Regions from separate parts of the Variovorax sp. PDC80 genome, predicted to be linked through region 2. Evidence: riboswitches for the same ligand, from Rfam matches in the RefSeq annotation. Region 2 holds a riboswitch; the other holds the start of a gene.
What was found. Region 2 has a riboswitch for S-adenosylhomocysteine ahead of metH (methionine synthase). Riboswitches for the same ligand answer to the same signal wherever they lie in the genome.

Region 1 (5,712 bases), on a different contig from region 2:
CGGCGCCTTGCGGGCCGCCGCGGGCTGGGCCTGCGGCCGCACCGGCGCCACGTCGAGCGACGGCGTGTCGGTCTCGCCCGGCTGCGCCAGTTCGCCGTCGCAGCGCATGCCCTCGCGGTCGATGACGGTCAGCGCCACCTGCTTGATGCCCAGGCTCGCGAGCCCGATGCGGTCGGCCGCGGCGCGGCTCAGGTCGATCACGCGGCCCTGCGTGTAGGGGCCGCGGTCGTTCACGCGCACCAGCACTTCCTTGCCGTTGACGAGGCTGCGCACGCACACGCGGGTGTTGAAGGGCAGGGTCTTGTGCGCGGCCGTCAGGGCGCCCATGTCGAAGCGCTCGCCGCTGGCGGTGCGGCGCTGGTGGAACTGGATGCCGTACCACGAGGCCCCGCCGCGCTCGAAGATCTCGCCGCGCGGTTCGTCGCCCGGCAGGCCATCGGCGGGCAGTTCGTCGGGCCCGGTCACCGCGAGGTCGTAGCGCACCGAGGGCACGTTCGAACGCGGCTCGGCGCCGGGCGGCACGGTCATCTGGCGCGGGATCGGCGACAGGCTCTCCTGCGCCACGGTGTCCGACGCCGCGCCGCCCTCGGTCGCCGGCGGCATGGCGCAGCCCGCGAGCGCGCAGGTGCAGGCCACGAGCGCGGCGCGAAGCCCCGCGCGCAGCGAGCCTGGCGCCCGCGCCGCCCCTCTCAATCCAGGCGCTCCAAGACAGCCAGCGTGGCCGCCGACTGGTTCATCGTGTAGAAGTGCAGCGCCGGCACGCCGCCCTCGCGCAGCCGCGCGCACAGGTCGGTCACGACGTCGAGGCCGAAGGCCTTGATCGAGGCCGTGTCGTCGCCGAAGGCCTGCAGCCGCAGCCGGATCCAGCGCGGGATTTCGGCGCCGCAGGCGTCCGAGAAGCGCATCAGCTGCGTCGAGCTGGTGATCGGCATGATGCCGGGCACGATCGGCGTGTCGATGCCGAGCGCGCGCGCCTCGTCGACGAAGCGGAAGTAGGCATCGGCGCTGAAGAAGTACTGCGTGATCGCCGAATCGGCGCCGGCCTTCACCTTGGCCGCGAAGGCCTGCAGGTCGGCCTCGGGCGAACGCGCCTGCGGATGCACCTCGGGATAGCAGGCCACCTCGATGTGGAAGTCGCGGCCGGTCTCTTCGCGAATGAAGGCCACGAGGTCGCTCGCGTACTGGAACTCGCCGCCGGCGCCGTAGCCGCTGGGCAGGTCGCCGCGCAGCGCCACCAGGCGCTTCACGCCCATGGCCTTGAGCTCGGCGAGCTGCGCGCGCACGGTCTCGCGCGTGGCGCCGATGCACGAGAAATGGCTGGCCGCGTCCACGCCCTCGGACAGGATCTCCTGCACCGCGCCGAAGGTGCCCTGGTGGGTGGAGCCGCCCGCGCCGTAGGTGACCGAGCAGAACTCGGGCTTGCGCGCATAGAGCTGCTGGCGCGCCGCGCGCAGCTTGACCGCGCCTTCGGGCGTCTTGGTCGGGAAGAATTCGAAACTCAGCGGAAGGCGCACCTGCGTCTCCTAGGAACCGCCCGCGCCCGTCGCGCGCACGGCGTGAATAAAAAACTCGCGGTTGCCGTCGCCGCCGGCGATCGGGCTGTCGAACCAGCGCAGCACGCGCAGCTCAAGCGCGGCGCAGGCATCGCGCAGGCGCTTCTCGACGATCTCGTACATCGCCGCGTCGCGCACGATGCCGCCCTTGCCGACCTGGCCCGGCTGCAGTTCGAACTGCGGCTTGACCAGCATCAGCAGCTGGCCGTCGTCCGCGAGGAACTGCACCACCGCCGGCAGCACCAGCGTGAGCGAGATGAACGACAGGTCTCCGACGATCAGGTCGAAGCGCTCGTCGAAGGGCTCCTCGCCCTCTTCCTGCAGGTCGTCGGCCGAGAGAGCGCGCGCATTGACGCCTTCGATGGCGAGCACGCGCGCGTCCTCGCGCAGCTTCGCATGCAGCTGCCCGTGGCCGACGTCGACGCCCACCACCCGTGCGGCGCCGCGCTGCAGCAGGCAGTCGGTGAAGCCGCCGGTCGACTGGCCCACGTCGAGGCACAGCTTGCCGGCGGCATCGACGCCGCTGGCCTCGAGCGCGCCTTCGAGCTTGAGCCCGCCGCGCGAGACATAGCGCGCCTCGGCCGCATCGTCGAGCTCGAGCTCGGCCGACTCGGGCACCTCGTCGCGGTTCTTCACGACCGAACGCCACGCATCGGTCGAGCCCGCATCGCGCCAGCGCATGCCGCCGGCGATAAGCCGCACGGCCTGCGAGCGCGAGGCGGCGAGGCCGCGTTCCACCAGCAACTGGTCGGCTCGCATGCGCGGCGATCAGTAGCGGTAGCTGTCCGGCTTGTAGGGGCCGTTCTTGCTCACGCCGATGTAGGCGGCCTGGGCGTCGGTCAGCTCGGTGAGCATGGCGCCGACCTTCTTCAGGTGCAGGCGCGCGACCTTCTCGTCGAGGTGCTTGGGCAGCACGTAGACCTTGCCGGCCTGGTAGGCGTCGGGCTTGGTGAACAGCTCGATCTGCGCGATGGTCTGGTTCGCGAACGACGACGACATCACGAAGCTCGGGTGGCCCGTGCCGCAGCCCAGGTTCACGAGGCGGCCCTTGGCCAGCAGGATGATCTTCTTGCCGTCGGGGAAGGTGATGTGGTCGACCTGCGGCTTGATCTCTTCCCATTCGTACTTCTCGATCGACGCGACGTCGATCTCGTTGTCGAAGTGGCCGATGTTGCAGACGATGGCCTGGTCCTTCATCTTCGCCATCGTGTCGTGCGTGATGACGTCCTTGTTGCCGGTGGTGGTCACGAAGATGTCGGCCTTGTCGGCCGCGTATTCCATCGTCACAACCTTGTAGCCTTCCATCGCGGCCTGCAGCGCGTTGATCGGGTCGATCTCGGTGACCCACACCTGCGCCGACAGCGCGCGCAGCGCCTGGGCCGAGCCCTTGCCCACGTCGCCGTAGCCGGCCACGCAGGCCACCTTGCCGGCGATCATCACGTCGGTCGCGCGCTTGATGCCGTCGACCAGCGATTCGCGGCAGCCGTAGAGGTTGTCGAACTTGCTCTTGGTGACCGAGTCGTTGACGTTGATGGCGCGGAACAGCAGCGTGCCCTTGGCGCTCATCTCGTTGAGGCGGTGCACGCCGGTGGTGGTTTCCTCGGTCACGCCGATGATCTCGGCCGACTTGCGCGTGTACCAGGTCGCATCGACGGCCAGCTTGGCCTTGATCGCGGCGAAGAGAATGCGCTCTTCCTCGCTGCCCGGGTTGGCGATCACGCCCAGGTCCTTCTCGGCGCGCTGGCCCAGGTGCATCAGCAGCGTGGCATCGCCGCCGTCGTCGAGGATCATGTTCGGGCCTTCGCCCTTCGAGTCCTTGGGGCCGAAGTCGAAGATGGCGTGGGTGTAGTCCCAGTAGTCCTTGAGCGACTCGCCCTTGATCGCGAACACCGGCGTGCCCGACGCGGCGATCGCGGCGGCCGCGTGATCCTGCGTCGAGAAGATGTTGCACGAGGCCCAGCGCACCTGCGCGCCGAGGGCCTGCAGCGTCTCGATCAGCACCGCGGTCTGGATCGTCATGTGCAGCGAGCCGGTGATGCGCGCGCCCTTGAGCGGCTGGCTCTTGGCGAATTCCTCGCGGATGGCCATCAGGCCGGGCATCTCGGTTTCCGCGATGCGGATTTCCTTGCGGCCCCAGGCGGCGAGCGAAAGGTCGGCGATCGCCTGGTCGGCGGACGAAACAGGGGTGGGCTTGAGAACAGCGCTCATGTGAAGTGAACTCCAGAACTGTGTTTGAACGAGGCCACTGCGTCGGGGGAAAAAGACTCACCGCGAGAACAGCGGATGAGCGTGGTTGCGATGGGTCCGAGCCTCACGCCTGGCGGCGCTGCAACGCTCCTCGGAAGCGGCGGATTGTAGACGTGCCGGACACGGGCGCCAACGGCCGGGGCTTCCCACATCACGGAACGCGAGGGCGCGCCAACACCCCGCGTCATGCAGGGCTCAGAGTCGAGGCGTACAACGCTGCTTGCATTCCTTTTCCGCGAAAGCCCCTCCGATGCGTTCATCCCGTCTTTCCCTTCCCTCGTCGCCCACCGCGCGCCGCGCGCTCTGCACGGCGGCCCTGCTCGGCCTCGCCACCTTGCCGGGCCTGTCCTTCGCGCAGCAGGCGCAGGCCGCGCAACCCGTGGTGCGCGTGCGCGGCACGCTGGTCTACGCCGATGCGAGCAAGCTCGTCGTCAAGGACCGTGGCGGCGAGGTCGTGAGCCTCGCGCGGCCCGCGGACATGTCGCTGTCGGAGGTCTATCGCATCAAGCTGTCCGACATCAAGAAGGGCAGCTTCATCGGCACCGCCGCGATGCCGCAGGCCGACGGCACGCAGAAGGCGCTCGAGGTGGTGGTGTTCCCCGAGGCCGCGCGCGGCACCGGCGAGGGTCACTATCCGTGGGACCTGCAACCGCAGAGCACCATGACCAATGCCACCGTGGCCGACCTCGCAGCCGCGCCGCGCTCGGTGCGCGGCGGGCAGCAGCTGCGCCTGTCCTACAAGGGCGGCGAGAAGACCGTGATCGTGCCGCGCGACGTGCCGGTCGTGACCTTCCGCGCGGGCACCGAGGCGCTGCTGGTGCCGGGCGCCAAGGTGCTGGTCAATGCGCAGGAGCGCAACGGCACGCCGACCGCGCTGCGCGTGGTGGCCGGCCGCGACGGCTTCACGCCGCCGATGTAAGCCGTTGCCGCTACCCGCCGGCGCTCCAGCGAGCGCCGGTGCCGCGGCGCACACCATCCCTTCGGGAAATCCCCCAGGCAAATCCGCGGCCGCGATCGCCGCGGCAGGGTCGCCGCGGCGTATCGTGGCGGCGGACCACGCGCGTGCGCGGCCGGTCCCGCCACCATCTTGTCCAACGTCCTCAGGAGATTCCGCACCATGGCCACTGCCAAGAAAGCCGCCGCCAAGAAGACCACTGCCAGCAGCAGCAGCGGAAGCGCCGAGAGAAAAGCGGCCCCGAGCGCGGCCGACATGCTCAACCCGCTCAAAGGCATGGCCGAGCGGCTGCAGAACCTCAACATGACCGATGGCGCGAGCAAGCTGCTCGACAGCGGACGCAAGGACCTGCAGGCGCTGATGCAGGCCAACGAGAAGTCGTTCCAGGGCCTGCAGACCGTGGTGCAGCGCCAGACCGAGATGATCAAGAGCGCGATCACCGACTGGCAGGCCGCCGCCAAGGACATCCCCGGCAAGGACCCGAAGGAAAGCCTCGCCAAGCTCGACGCGCTCGGCCGCCAGTCGTTCCAGCGCGCGGTCGACGACATCAAGGAACTCGCCAACCTCGCGGCCAAGTCGCAGGCCGATGCCTTCGAGGTGGTGCGCCAGCGCATCCAGTCGAACGTCGACGAGGTCACGAAGATGCTGCAGCGCAAGTAGCGCGCGGCCCAGGCGCCGCGCCGGCGCACGGCGCGGCCTTCCGACGACGAACCTCGGTGTGCGGCCATGACCCAGTCCTCCTCTCCCCTCGACCCCATGGCGATCTGGCGCGAGCTCACCGCGCAATGGGAAAAGAGCACCAACGCGTTCGCCAACGAGGCCATGGCCTCCGATCCGTTCCGACAGGGCATGCATGGCGGCATGAACGCCTCGCTGGGCGCGCAGAAGGCGCTCGGCGACCTGATGGCGCGGCTGCTCACGATGCTGAACCTGCCCACGCGCGCCGACCTGCAGGCG
Region 2 (5,712 bases):
TCGTTGCTCAGCGCCTCGTCGGCAGCGTAGCCCCAGAGGTCGGTGCGCACGCGGTGGTGCATGGCCTCGGCGAAGGCCTCGGCCAGCCGGTCGGCCAGCGCCTTGAGCATGATCGCGGAGTAGTCGTCGAGGTCGTCGACGAAGTACTTCTCCTTCTTCTCCACGCCCAGGCCCGCGGTCACGGCGAACATGCCCACGTAGTCCTTCAGGCCGCTCTCGCGCGGCGCGACGAAGTCGGCCAGGCAGCGGCTCGGGCGCATCGTGCCCTCGATCTCCTGCTTCTCGGTCTGCTGGCGCAGGCCGTACCAGGTGAGCGCGGCCTCGCTGCGCGACTCGTCGGTGTAGAGCACGATGTCGTCGTCGTTCTCGGTGTTGGCCGGCCAGAAGCCGACCACGCCGCTCGCGCTGAGCCAGCGGCCCTCGATCAGGCGCTTGAGCATGCGCTGGCCGTCGGCGTAGACGCGCACGGCCTCGGTGCCGACGATCTCGTCCTTGAGGATGGCCGGGAACGGGCCCGCGAGGTCCCAGGTCTGGAAGAACGGGCCCCAGTCGATGTACTTGGCGAGCTCGGTCAGGTCGAAGTTGCGGAACACGCGCCGGCCGATGAACTTGGGCGCGGGCGGCACGTAGTTCGACCAGTCGATGGGCGTCTTGTTGGCGCGCGCCTTGGCCAGCGGCCACAGCGGCACCTGCTTCTTGTTGGCGTGCTGCGTGCGCACCTTCTCGTAGTCGGCGTTGATCTCGCCGATGTAGGCCGCGGCCTGGTCGCTCAAGAGCGACTGCGCCACGCTCACGCTGCGCGAGGCGTCGGGCACGTAGACCACCGGGCCTTCGTAGTGCGGCGCGATCTTCACGGCCGTGTGCACGCGGCTGGTGGTGGCGCCGCCGATCAGGAGCGGGATCTTCTTGATGCGGAAGTGGTCGTCCTTCTGCATCTCGCCGGCCACGTACTGCATCTCTTCCAGGCTCGGCGTGATCAGGCCCGACAGGCCCACGATGTCCGCGCCCTCGACCTTCGCCTTGGCGAGGATCTCGTGGCACGGGACCATCACGCCCATGTTCACCACCTCGAAGTTGTTGCACTGGAGCACGACGGTGACGATGTTCTTGCCGATGTCGTGCACGTCGCCCTTCACGGTGGCGATGATGATCTTGCCCTTGGTTCGCACGTCGCGGCCCGCGGCCTCGTCCTGGCGCTTCTCTTCCTCGATGTAGGGGATGAGGTGGGCCACGGCCGACTTCATCACGCGCGCCGACTTCACCACCTGCGGCAGGAACATCTTGCCCTGGCCGAACAGGTCGCCCACGATGTTCATGCCGTCCATCAGCGGGCCTTCGATCACGTGCAGCGGACGGCCGCCCTTGGCGAGGATCTGCTGGTAGGCCTCCTCGGTGTCTTCCACGATGAAGTCGGTGATGCCGTGCACCATCGCGTGCGACAGCCGCTGGTTGACGTGCACCGGCTGCTCGGGCGTGCCGCGCCACTCGAGCTTCTTGCTGTCGTCCTTGGCCCCGCTCTTGGCGCTCTCGGCCACCTCGACCAGGCGCTCGCCGGCGTCGGGCCGGCGGTTGAGCACCACGTCCTCCACGCGCTCGCGCAGCTCGGGCTCGAGGTCGTCGTAGACGCCGACCATGCCGGCGTTGACGATGCCCATGTCCATGCCGGCCTGGATCGCGTGGTACAGGAACACGGTGTGGATCGCCTCGCGCACCGGGTCGTTGCCGCGGAAGCTGAAGCTCACGTTCGACACCCCGCCCGAGACCTTGGCGCCCGGCAGGTTCTGCTTGATCCAGCGCACGGCGTTGATGAAGTCGACCGCGTAGTTGTCGTGCTCCTCGATGCCGGTGGCGATCGCGAAGATGTTCGGGTCGAAGATGATGTCCTCGGGCGGGAAGCCCACCTCGTCGACCAGGATGCGGTAGGCGCGCTCGCAGATCTCGACCTTGCGCTCGTAGGTGTCGGCCTGGCCCTTCTCGTCGAAGGCCATCACCACGGCGGCCGCGCCGTAGCGCTTCACGAGCTTCGCCTCGTGCTTGAACTTGTCCACGCCCTCCTTCATGGAGATCGAATTGACGATGCCCTTGCCCTGGATGCAGCGCAGGCCGGCCTCGATCACTTCCCACTTCGAGCTGTCGACCATCACCGGCACGCGCGCGATGTCGGGCTCGCTGGCGATCAGGTTGAGGAAGCGCACCATCGCGGCCTTGCTGTCGAGCATGGCCTCGTCCATGTTGATGTCGATCACCTGCGCGCCGTTCTCGACCTGCTGGCGCGCGACGGCCAGCGCCTCCTCGAACTGGCCGTTGAGGATCATGCGCGCGAAGGCCTTGGAACCGGTGACGTTGGTGCGCTCGCCGATGTTGACGAACAGGGATCCCTCGCCGATGGCCACCGGTTCGAGACCGGACAGCTTCATGGGAGAAACGAAAGGCGCGGGGACATCGCTCATGGGGCTCACCTGGGCAGGGGAAGACACGTCAGGTGAGCGTCGTTGCAACCGGGCCTTCCGGGCAGGTTCTGCGAGAAGGCGCCTTCCAAGCCTGACGGCGGGTCGCGGACCAGGGGGTCCCGCGCGCCGCCGCTGCAACGCTCCTTGGAAGGGGTGGCGATTTTACCGGCTGCCGGACGTGCCAACGGCCCGCGGGTGTATCCGCGGGCCGCCGGGAAGGCTCAGGCCGCCTGCGCGACCGGCGCCGCCGAGGCCGGCAGCCCGAAGGCGCGGTCGAAGGCCCAGTTGAAGACGAAGGTGTAGACCAGGAAGAAGACCACCAGCCCCAGGTCCATCACCAGCGCCTGCCACAGCGAGATGCCCAGGCCCCAGGCGAACATCGGCACCAGCAGGCCGATCAGGCCGCCCTCGAAGCCGATCGCATGGGCGATGCGGCGCTTGAGGCTGCGCCCGCGCACCGCCTGGCGCGCCTCCCAGCGCTCGAACAGGCTGTTGAAGATCAGGTTCCAGATCACCGCGATGACCGAGGCCGCCACCGCCAGCGCGCCCGAATGGCCGAGGCCGGCGCCCGTCAGCAGCGCCAGCCCGGCGCTGGCGGCCACGATGGCGATCCCTTCGTAGAGGGTGATGTAGACGATGCGACGCTGGATTCCCTGCATGACGGACTCTCTTGGCTTGTTGTGTGACTGCGATCCGTCGACTTTATGTGTCTCTTGCTGATATAAAAAGTCAACTTATTTCAGTTTTGTTGATAGATCGGCGAGAAACCAGCCATGAGCTTCTCCAGCGACAGCGTCGAGGTCTTCCTGGCCGTGATCGACCACGGCTCCTTCTCGGCCGCCGCCCGCGCCCTGCGCCGCGTGCCGTCGGCGGTCAGCATGGCCATCGCCCATCTCGAGGCCGAGCTCGACCTGCAGCTGTTCGACCGCAAGGGCCGCGAGCCCCGGCCCACGGCCGCCGCGCGCTCGCTCGAGCCGCAGGCGCGCTCGCTGGCGGCGCAGCTGCGCCAGCTCGACGCGCAGGCGCTGGCGCTCACGCAGGGGCTGGAGGAACGGCTCACGCTGGCGATCGCGCCCGAGCTGCTGGCCGCGCCCTGGAGCGGCGCGCTGGCCGAGCTGGCGCACGAATACCCGCTGCTGCAGGTCGAGGTGCTGGCCGCGCCGCAGGCCGATGCGCTGGCGCTGCTGCACAGCGGCCGGGCCCAGCTCGCGCTGGTGTTCGAGCGGCCCAGCCTCGACGGGCGCGAGGGCTTCCAGGAGGTGGGCAGCGACACCATGGTCGCGGTGATGGCGCCGGGCCACCCGGTGCTGGCCGCCGCGCCCGGCGGCCGCTTGCGCGAGGAGCACCTGATCGCCACCCGCCAGATCGTGGTGGCCGGCCGCGACCTGGTCACGGCCATGGACCCGCGCAGCGTGTTCGCGCGCCACCTCTGGCGCACCGACAACGCGCTGGCCGCCCTGAGCCTGATCACCGCCGGCGTCGGCTGGGGCTGGCTGCCGCGCAATTTCGTGCGGCCGCACGTGGCGGCGGGCGCGCTGGTCGAGATCCCGCTCGAGAACCTCAGCAACGGCCTGAACCTGTGGGTGGACGTGGTGTGGTCGCGCGAACGGCCGCTGGGGCTGGGGGCGCAGCGCTTCGTGGCGTTGATTTCGCGCGAGCGGCAGGCTGCCGGGGTGTCGGTGCCTATCGCGTCCTGAAACGCGAGGCTACGGGCCTGGGCTCAAGCCGCTTCCTTGTAGAACCCGGCCGCATTGTTCAGCAGCCGCCCCGCCACCGGCGACACCGCGCGCCCGATGGCCGCGATGTGGTCCGGCGTGGTGCCGCAGCAGCCGCCGACGATGTTGACCAGCCCCTCGGCCGCGAACTCGTGCAGCAGGCGCGAGGTCACGTCGGGCGTCTCGTCGAAGCCGGTGTCGCTCATCGGGTTGGGCAGGCCGGCGTTGGGGTAGCAGCTGATGAAGGTGTCGTCGGCCACGCGCGCCAGTTCCTGGATGTAGGGGCGCATCAGCGCCGCGCCCAGCGCGCAGTTCAGGCCGATGGCCAGCGGCCGCGCATGGCGCACGCTGTGCCAGAAGGCGGTCACGGTCTGGCCGCTGAGGATGCGGCCCGAGGCGTCGGTCACGGTGCCGCTGATGATCAGCGGCAGGCGCTCGCCACTGTTCTCGAAATACTCGTCGACCGCGAACAGCGCAGCCTTGGCGTTGAGCGTGTCGAAGATGGTCTCGACCAGGATCACGTCGGCGCCGCCCTCGACCAGCGCCTCGGTCTGCTCGTAGTAGGCCGCGCGCAGGGCCTCGAAATCGACATTGCGCGCGCCCGGATCGTTGACGTCGGGGCTGATGCTCGCGGTCTTGGGCGTCGGGCCGAGCGCGCCGGCCACGAAGCGCGGCTTGTCGGGCGTGGAGTACTTGTCGCAGGCGGCGCGCGCCAGCTTCGCGGACTCGAGGTTCATCTCGCGCGCCAGGTGCGCCATCTTGTAGTCCTCCTGCGCGATGGTGGTCGCGCCGAAGGTGTTGGTCTCGATCAGGTCGGCGCCGGCCGCGAGGTAGCTCTCGTGGATGTCGGAGATGACGTCGGGCCGGGTCAGCGACAGCAGCTCATTGTTGCCCTTCACGTCGCGCTCGAAGTCCTTGAAGCGCTCGCCGCGGTACTGGGCCTCGGTGAGCTTGAAGCGCTGGATCATGGTGCCCATGGCGCCATCGAGGATGGCGATGCGGCGCCCGAGGATCTCGGGCAGTTGCTGGGCACGGGTGTAGACGATCGGCTTCATGGGTCCGGATTGTAGAAAACGCGCCCCGCCGCACCGCCGAAGCGGTCTTCGGGACTTCAGCCCGGCGCGTGCCGCGCCGCGCGCGCCAGGCAGCCGACCGACAGCAGCGCCAGCAGGCCGCTGGCGCCAATGGCCAGGTCGTAGCTGCCGCGCAGGTCGAACAGCAGGCCGGCCGCGCTGGCACCGATCGAGGCGGCCACGCCGACCGCGATGTAGAGCGTGCCGAGGATGGCGCCCAGCGCGCGCGTGCCGTACCAGCGCGCCGCCAGCGCCGGGTAGAGCGCGATGCAGCCGCCGTTGGCCGCGCCGAACAGCAGCGCGAACAGCGCCAGCGAAGCGAAGCCGCCGGCCGCCCACCACAGCAGGTGCAGCGCGGCCAGCGCCAGCGTGAGCAGCGAGAGCAGCCGGCGCGCGCCGATCCGGTCGCCGAGCCCGCCGAGCACCAGCCGGCCGCCGACGTTGCCCACGCCGATCAGTCCGATCAGCAGGGTG

Region 1: another riboswitch for S-adenosylhomocysteine. It lies ahead of ahcY (adenosylhomocysteinase); the one in region 2 lies ahead of metH (methionine synthase).

Annotation. Positions count from the first base shown of each region.
Region 1 covers NZ_FOWG01000008.1:313,796-319,507, forward strand. The annotation lists gene BM109_RS23790 (septal ring lytic transglycosylase RlpA family protein) at 1-636, opposite strand, end outside; gene metF (methylenetetrahydrofolate reductase [NAD(P)H]) at 690-1,514, opposite strand; gene BM109_RS23800 (TlyA family RNA methyltransferase) at 1,524-2,312, opposite strand; gene ahcY (adenosylhomocysteinase) at 2,322-3,761, opposite strand; S-adenosyl-L-homocysteine riboswitch at 3,832-3,900, opposite strand; gene BM109_RS23810 (hypothetical protein) at 4,051-4,719, shown strand; gene phaP (TIGR01841 family phasin) at 4,918-5,415, shown strand; gene BM109_RS23820 (hypothetical protein) at 5,482-5,712, shown strand, end outside.
Region 2 covers NZ_FOWG01000004.1:301,443-307,154, reverse strand. The annotation lists gene metH (methionine synthase) at 1-2,417, opposite strand, end outside; S-adenosyl-L-homocysteine riboswitch at 2,478-2,602, opposite strand; gene BM109_RS14835 (PACE efflux transporter) at 2,672-3,109, opposite strand; gene BM109_RS14830 (LysR family transcriptional regulator) at 3,224-4,147, shown strand; gene BM109_RS14825 (homocysteine S-methyltransferase family protein) at 4,171-5,220, opposite strand; gene BM109_RS14820 (MFS transporter) at 5,277-5,712, opposite strand, start outside.